DNA from 2 places in the Shewanella sp. YLB-07 genome. Region 2 is predicted to be linked to the other one. Evidence: predicted binding sites of a transcription regulator. Region 2 holds the regulator's gene; the other holds the start of a gene.
What was found. Region 2 encodes MetJ, which represses methionine synthesis genes. Its sites were predicted from a motif close to TAGACGTCTAGACGTCTA; they were not measured.

Region 1 (3,429 bases), on a different contig from region 2:
AAACAGTCAATTGACAAAAATGGGTATTAATGAATCTTTTGTGTGAAAAATAAACGTTAAAGCGACAAGCAATAAACTGAAATCACAATTAATCTGAAAAACCTATTTTAGAGCGATTAGGTTATGGCAAAATAATGAGATGAGCTTGTAGCATTGTAGGTATGTGATTACTCTGGTTCATTCCTCAGATAATTAAGACATCGATATGAAGTTGGCATTGGTTAGTGATCCAAATACTGAAAATGGCCTTGCCGGAATAAAATATGTGTTGGATGCACAGGGTTCAAGCTCGAAACACATAGGCTATATCGCCTCACAGCCAGATCCTGCCAGAGATTACTACATACCTACTCAACACATGTACAGCAAGTTAGGTGATAGACTCGATTGTTATCTGGAACTGGAGTCAGGCTTCAATGAAGTTAGCTTGAAGCAGTTATTAGCGTGCGATGCGATTCACTTATCCGGAGGTGATACTTATCGTTTCCTCAAGTGGCTTAAATTTCGTGAGTTACTCCCCGTCCTTCATCAGTATGTGACTGATGGTGGCGCACTTATCGGTGTCAGTGCTGGGGCGATGATCATGACGCCCTCAATCGATACCGCGATTTTATGTGGCGATATCAACCACATGGGATCACAGGACCTGTCGGGCTTATCTCTGGTGCCATTTCATTTCGTACCCCATGTATTACTAGCTGAAAAAACATCGAATATGGCAAGGGAATTAGCCGCACTTTCTGCCGATTTATCACGAGTGTATTTTTGTGGTGATAATACCAGCCTGGTCATTATCGATGGAGATCTAGTTGAACTTGGTGAGCCATTCTCTTGGGTAATGAATTAGCTTATATCTAATCTATAATCTGTTTCTGAATCCTAAATTGAGCAGATATAAAAAAACCGCCAATAGGGCGGTTTCAGTGTGTAGCATATGTTAGCGGTTTAGCACTGCGTTAAACCGAACGAATCCCGCTTCTAGATCGGCGATCAAATCATCCGCATTTTCCAGACCTATGTGCAGTCGAATAAGAGGTTTACTGCTATCCCAGCTTGTGGCCGTTCTGATCTTGTCGATACCGAAGACGCCTAAGATCAGACTCTCGAACCCACCCCATGAGAAACCCATCTTGAAGTGATCCATGTTTTCCACCAAGGCGGTAACAGACTTAAGGTCGCCCTGTTTTAATACGAAAGAGAATAGGCCGTTGGAGCCACTGAAATCTCGTTTGAAAAACTCATGACCCGGACAAGTCTCAAATGCTGGGTGCCTTAAGTGATCCACTTCCGGGCGAGTCGCTAACCAGTTTGCCACTTTTAACGCGTTCTGTTCATGCTGTTGCATTCGCACGCCTAGGGTTCTCAGCCCCCTACTGGCGAGATAGACGTCATCGGGGGAGGTGCACTGTCCCATGAGATAGCTATTCTCTCTCAGTTGCTCCCAGTGCGTGTCGTTTGACGTCGCTGTGCCTAACATCACATCTGAGTGACCAACAATATATTTAGTGGCCGCTTGAATGGATATATCCACGCCCATCTCGAAAGGACGCGAATTTATCGGTGAGGCCCAGGTGTTATCCAGCATGACAATGAGGCCATGCTGATGTGCTATTGCGCTCAGGGTCGGGACATCCTGAATCTCCATGGTGACTGAGCCAGGTGACTCTAAGAACAAGACTTTGGTGTTCGGTCTGATAAGTTCTGCGATGCCTTCACCTATCATGGGATCATAATACGTGGTTTCTATGCCAAAACCTGCGAGCAGCTTGTTGCACAGATCTCGGGTTGGCTCATAGGCACTGTCGACCATCAACAGGTGATCGCCTGCTTTTAAAAATGATAATAGTGCACCGCTGATGGCCGCAGATCCAGATGGGTAGAGTGCAGTGCCGCTGCCACCCTCCAGTTCGGCGATAGCCGCCTGAAAAGCAAAGTGAGTGGGGCCACCACGTCTGCCATAAAACATTTCGCCGTTAGCGCGGTTCTTGGTGGCAAAACGCATCTCTTCCATAGTGTCAAAGATCATGGTCGATGCTCTAAATACAGGGGGATTGATCACACCCTTAGTCCATTTCTTGTCACGTCCAACGCTGATGATCTTGGTTTCTTTTTTCATAGGGCATACTTCCAGAAACGAGTAGGAGAAATAATGGGTTTTAGCCATCTTAACATCTAAATGGCTAAAGAGAAGAGTGAGTGCTGTTTGCTCTATCTCTGCTTTTTAAGATAGATAGATAGAGCGCTTCACCAACATTCAGTGAGTTATGATGATGCTTAATCTTTTATATAAGGCAGTGACACCAAGATCTCTACGCCTGAATTGACTAAATTAGCGCCAGCTTTACCGTTTTTATCTGGAGTCTGTAGATCTCTTGCCTTGATGGAGCCTTTGTGGAAGTCAGTGATAAGCCGGGCGATATAGAGTCCGAGGCCTAAATGGGGCTTATCTTGGGCTTTTTGTTGGCGTACAGAGACCATAGATTCGAAAATTTGTTCAGCCATTTTTTCGGGTAATAGGGGGCCGAAGTTTGAAATGGTCAGCTCTGCGTGCCTGTGCTTGGCCGTTAGGGTGACTGTAATGGGCGTATTGTCGGTACTGAATTCTAACGCGTTGGCAATCAGCTTATCCATGAGCTGAGCGATATACTCGGGCACACCACTCATAGTCAAGGGCTCCTGTATGATTGATACTAGGAATTCCTTGTTGGGATAGGTGAGCTGATAACCTTGCATACAACCTGAGATGACCTTGGATAGGGGAAATATGTCCACTTCGGCTTGAGATAAGCTCTCCTCCAGACGCGTGGCTTCACTCATGTTATTGAGGATCATATTGAGTCTGCTAACGCCTTCTTCCGCCCTATCGACGTATTTTCGGGTGTCAGGATCTAATTGTTGTAGGCTCAGATGCTCCAATGAAGAACGCACTACGGCCACAGGGGTTCTCAGCTCATGAGATAAGCGCGAAGACATATTCTCCAGGTAATGGGTGTATTGGCCCAGACGGCCGACAATACTGGCAAAACTCCTCGAAAGATCGCCAATTTCATCTCTGACTTCAGAGCCCTGGATGGTTTTTCTGATCCGGCCTTGGCTGTCTATGGCTTCTTCGGTTTCATCCCTGAGTTTTCTTATCCTGCTGGATATACTGGAAGCGAAAAAGAACAGGGCTAAGGTGCCCATGCTCATGATGGTCAGGATGACGTTAAATAATTTCTCTAGCGCCTTGTTACGCAGAGTACGAATGCCATGTGTGGTCTCCTCGGCTATCACCACCCCCATGACCTTATCGTCAATCCAGATGGGACTGGCTGCTGCCAGTATGACGGCTTTATTGTCCGGGGTTAATCGCCAGGTGGAGCCTTGTCTGCCGGCGAGTGCATTCTTGATGTGACTTCCTTTGAGAACGGTAGAGTCCTGCAGGGAGTC
Region 2 (3,429 bases):
GCCATCTTTAACTCCTATCTACCGAGATTAACAACTCGCCGCTGCTGCGAGTCCAGCTTCAATATCGGCAACTAAATCATCGGCATCTTCGATACCCACTGAAAGACGGATTAGGGTCTCTTTTACCCCAGCTTCTGCTCGAGCCTCTGGCTCCATAGCTCTGTGGGTCATTGTCGCAGGAACTGCGACTAAACTCTCTACCCCACCTAAACTTTCTGCAAGAGAAAACACAGAAAGTTTGTCAAGAAAAGCAACCAGCTCCTTTTCTCCACCCTTCAGCTCGAAACTGAGCATGGCACCGAAGCCTTTCTGTTGCTTCGCCGCGATCTTATGACCAGGGTGATCACTCAGGCCCGGATAATACACCTTATCGACCGCCTCGCTGGCAGTTAATACCGCTAACACCCGCTGAGCATTAGCCTGATGTTCACGAATGCGTACCGCTAAGGTGCGAATGCCGCGTAGGGTCAGGTAACTATCGAAGGCTGATCCTGTTAGACCTAAGGTATTAGACCACCAATGTAATAACTCACCTAGCTCGGCATCTTTAGCGACGACGGCACCACCGACTACGTCGCTATGACCATTAATGTACTTAGTGGTCGAATGAATAACGATATCGGCACCGAGAAGCAGTGGTTGCTGCAAAATTGGCGATAAGAACGTATTATCGACTACCACTAAGGCATCGACCAACTTACTCGCCTTGGAAATTGCTTCTATATCGACGACACGCAGTAGAGGATTCGATGGTGTTTCCAGCCAAACCATCTTAGGCTTACGGGCAATGGCGGCTTCGAGTGCTGCACCGTCGGTCTGATCGACCACTGCAAGTTTAAAGGCTCCCTTCTTGGCTAAGTTAGTAAACAGACGATAACTTCCGCCATAACAGTCATGGGGGACGACAAGCAGGTCATCAGGGCCAAGCAGGCTAGTCACCAATGTAATCGCAGCCATACCTGTACAAGTCACCACGCCAGTGGCACCTTTTTCCAGAGCGGCGATAGCATCACCTAGAATAGAGCGAGTCGGATTACCCGAACGACTATAGTCATAGTCTCTGGGATTCTTATGCCCATCGAAGGAGTAGTTAGTCGACAAATAGATGGGGGGCACCACAGCACCATATTGGGTATCGGACTCAATCCCTTGACGCACTGCAATTGTGGCTAACTTACGTTCGGTCATCTACTACTCCTAAACTATTTACTGAACACCTTTCTTACCAACAAAAATGTGGCAAGAGATGTCTGGACGTCTAAATGTACCTAAGGGGAAGCCTAGCGTCAACCAAATATAGACGTTTAGACGTCTAAACATATGGAAATCTATTTGCAATTGTCATAAATAAGAGGCAATAATTTGACTGTACAATTTAAAGGGTTAAAATCTGCCCCGAAATTTGAATATACAGGTGAGTCAATGACTGAGTGGAATGGCGATTATATCAGCCCATATGCTGAACACGGCAAGAAGAATGAACAAGTAAAGAAAATTACTGTTTCTATTCCCTTGAAGGTACTTAAGGTTCTTACCGATGAGCGCACGCGCCGCCAAGTGAATAACCTGCGTCATGCCACCAACAGTGAATTGCTTTGTGAGGCATTCTTGCATGCATACACAGGTCAGCCTCTACCTAACGACGATGACTTGTCTAAAGATAAGCCTGATACTATCCCAGCCGAAGTGAAGCGCTTGATGGATCAGATGGGTATTGAGTGGGAAGATGTGGAGTAATCGGACCCACTTAACGCTTGACCAGTCAGTTTCAGGGATCGCATTGCGATCCCTGTTTACTTCTACACGACTATTGACCCCGAAGATAACCCTGAAGAAACAATCGAGACCAACTAACAGCTTAATTTCGAGTCTATTGTTAAAAATTAATAACGCCAACTCCTTCTCCACCCACAATACATTAATAATTGAGAGAAAATGCCGTGCTTTCAATGATAGACCCAACGACCCTCGCCCTAGCCTCACTCATTATCTTCTGTGGAGCCTTGACCCAGAGCCTTATCGGTTTCGGTTTAGCCATTGTCGCCTCTCCCCTGCTGTATATCGTCGATCCTGAGCTAGTACCAGCCCCGGTTATCATCATGGGCTTCTCTATCTCTTTGTTGACCCTATTTAGAGAGCGAGGTGCCCTTGAGTTTAATGGGCTGCAATATGCGTTGCTTGGGCGAATACCAGGAGGGTTTATCGGTGCGGGCTTATTGATATATGCACCACAACCAGTTCTTGGGCTGGCCATATCGGGCATAGTTGCCGCGGCGGTCATATTAAGTTTGCTTAAGTTCAACATAGCCGTTAACCGCAAGAGCCTGTTTGGCGCCGGCGTGATATCAGGCGTATTTGGCAATATCGCCGCTATCGGTGGTCCCCCACTGGCCATTCTGCTTGCAGGAAAAGACGCCCGTCAGTTTCGTGCTGCGCTATCGGCTTTCTTCATCTTCAGCTCAATGATCGCCTTGGTTATTTTGGCAATCACAGGCTTACTCAGCATTAAGCATCTATGGCTGTCGCTGCTGCTTCTACCTTCGGTGATCTTAGGTTATGTGGTGGCGGGAAGACTGATAGGACATGTTGATAAAGATAAGACTCGTAAGGCAACACTCATCTTATGTTCAATCTGTGCAAGCTTATTGGCAGTAAAGTCGTTAATGGAATTGGGATAGCTACTAGGACGGGCTTTGCCCTACGAGATCGGCTGAGAAGCGCCTTCGAGGAAAAGACAGGTCAAAGGCTGTTGCTCTTACCCCTAGCCAACTTGTTGGCGAACTTCTCGAAGTGAGGTTACGAACGGACTCCTAGCGACGTAGTCGCGTCCTCGAACCTTCTTTAAATTTAAAAATGATATGACGTTTGTAGTACACCGCCGATGGCATCATCGCTGCCGACCATGCCGGTAAAGTCCAGAAAGAAGACTCGCCCAAATTCAAATCCTGTCCCTAATGAATAGATATTTGCCGTATTGTCTTTCATGTCATGGCGATAACCTAAACGCAGTGCAAACCAATCCGTAGCCTGCAACTCTCCGCCAACGCGCCAATACTGAGTAGCACCAATTTCTTCGAAGCGCTTATAAGCGTTAAGATCGATATCAGATGTTACGGTTATACTCTCCCAATCATAGGCGATGCCTGCAGTAAATTGTGGCTCAACCTGATAGGTAAATTTACGGCCTTGGGTCTCTACGGTCTCGACATCTTGGCTAATAAGATTACGACCTGACAGGCCTACCGTTAATCCAGATATAGGCTCCATCGCGATACCAACATCTAGGTTAAATGTGGTCTCGTCGTTTCTGTACTTGGCATCATCAAAATCACTGGCTTCGAAGTTATTGGCACTTACTACGTAGTTATATGTGTCTATCAGCTGAAGCTTAGGCGATACCCCAACCGCAATGGGCATATTGACGATTGA

Region 1: a site for MetJ is predicted at 2,158-2,175, ahead of FS373_RS19880 (cystathionine beta-lyase). Genes of this name have one in related genera too.

The regions. Positions count from the first base shown of each region.
Region 1 covers NZ_VOQB01000009.1:233,487-236,915, reverse strand. The annotation lists gene FS373_RS19885 (Type 1 glutamine amidotransferase-like domain-containing protein) at 206-847, shown strand; gene FS373_RS19880 (cystathionine beta-lyase) at 938-2,116, opposite strand; gene pdsS (proteobacterial dedicated sortase system histidine kinase) at 2,275-3,429, opposite strand, start outside.
Region 2 covers NZ_VOQB01000017.1:80,623-84,051, reverse strand. The annotation lists gene FS373_RS27110 (bifunctional aspartate kinase/homoserine dehydrogenase II) at 1-5, opposite strand, end outside; gene metB (cystathionine gamma-synthase) at 28-1,188, opposite strand; gene metJ (met regulon transcriptional regulator MetJ) at 1,423-1,737, shown strand; gene FS373_RS27095 (sulfite exporter TauE/SafE family protein) at 1,941-2,678, shown strand; gene FS373_RS27090 (conjugal transfer protein TraF) at 2,848-3,429, opposite strand, start outside.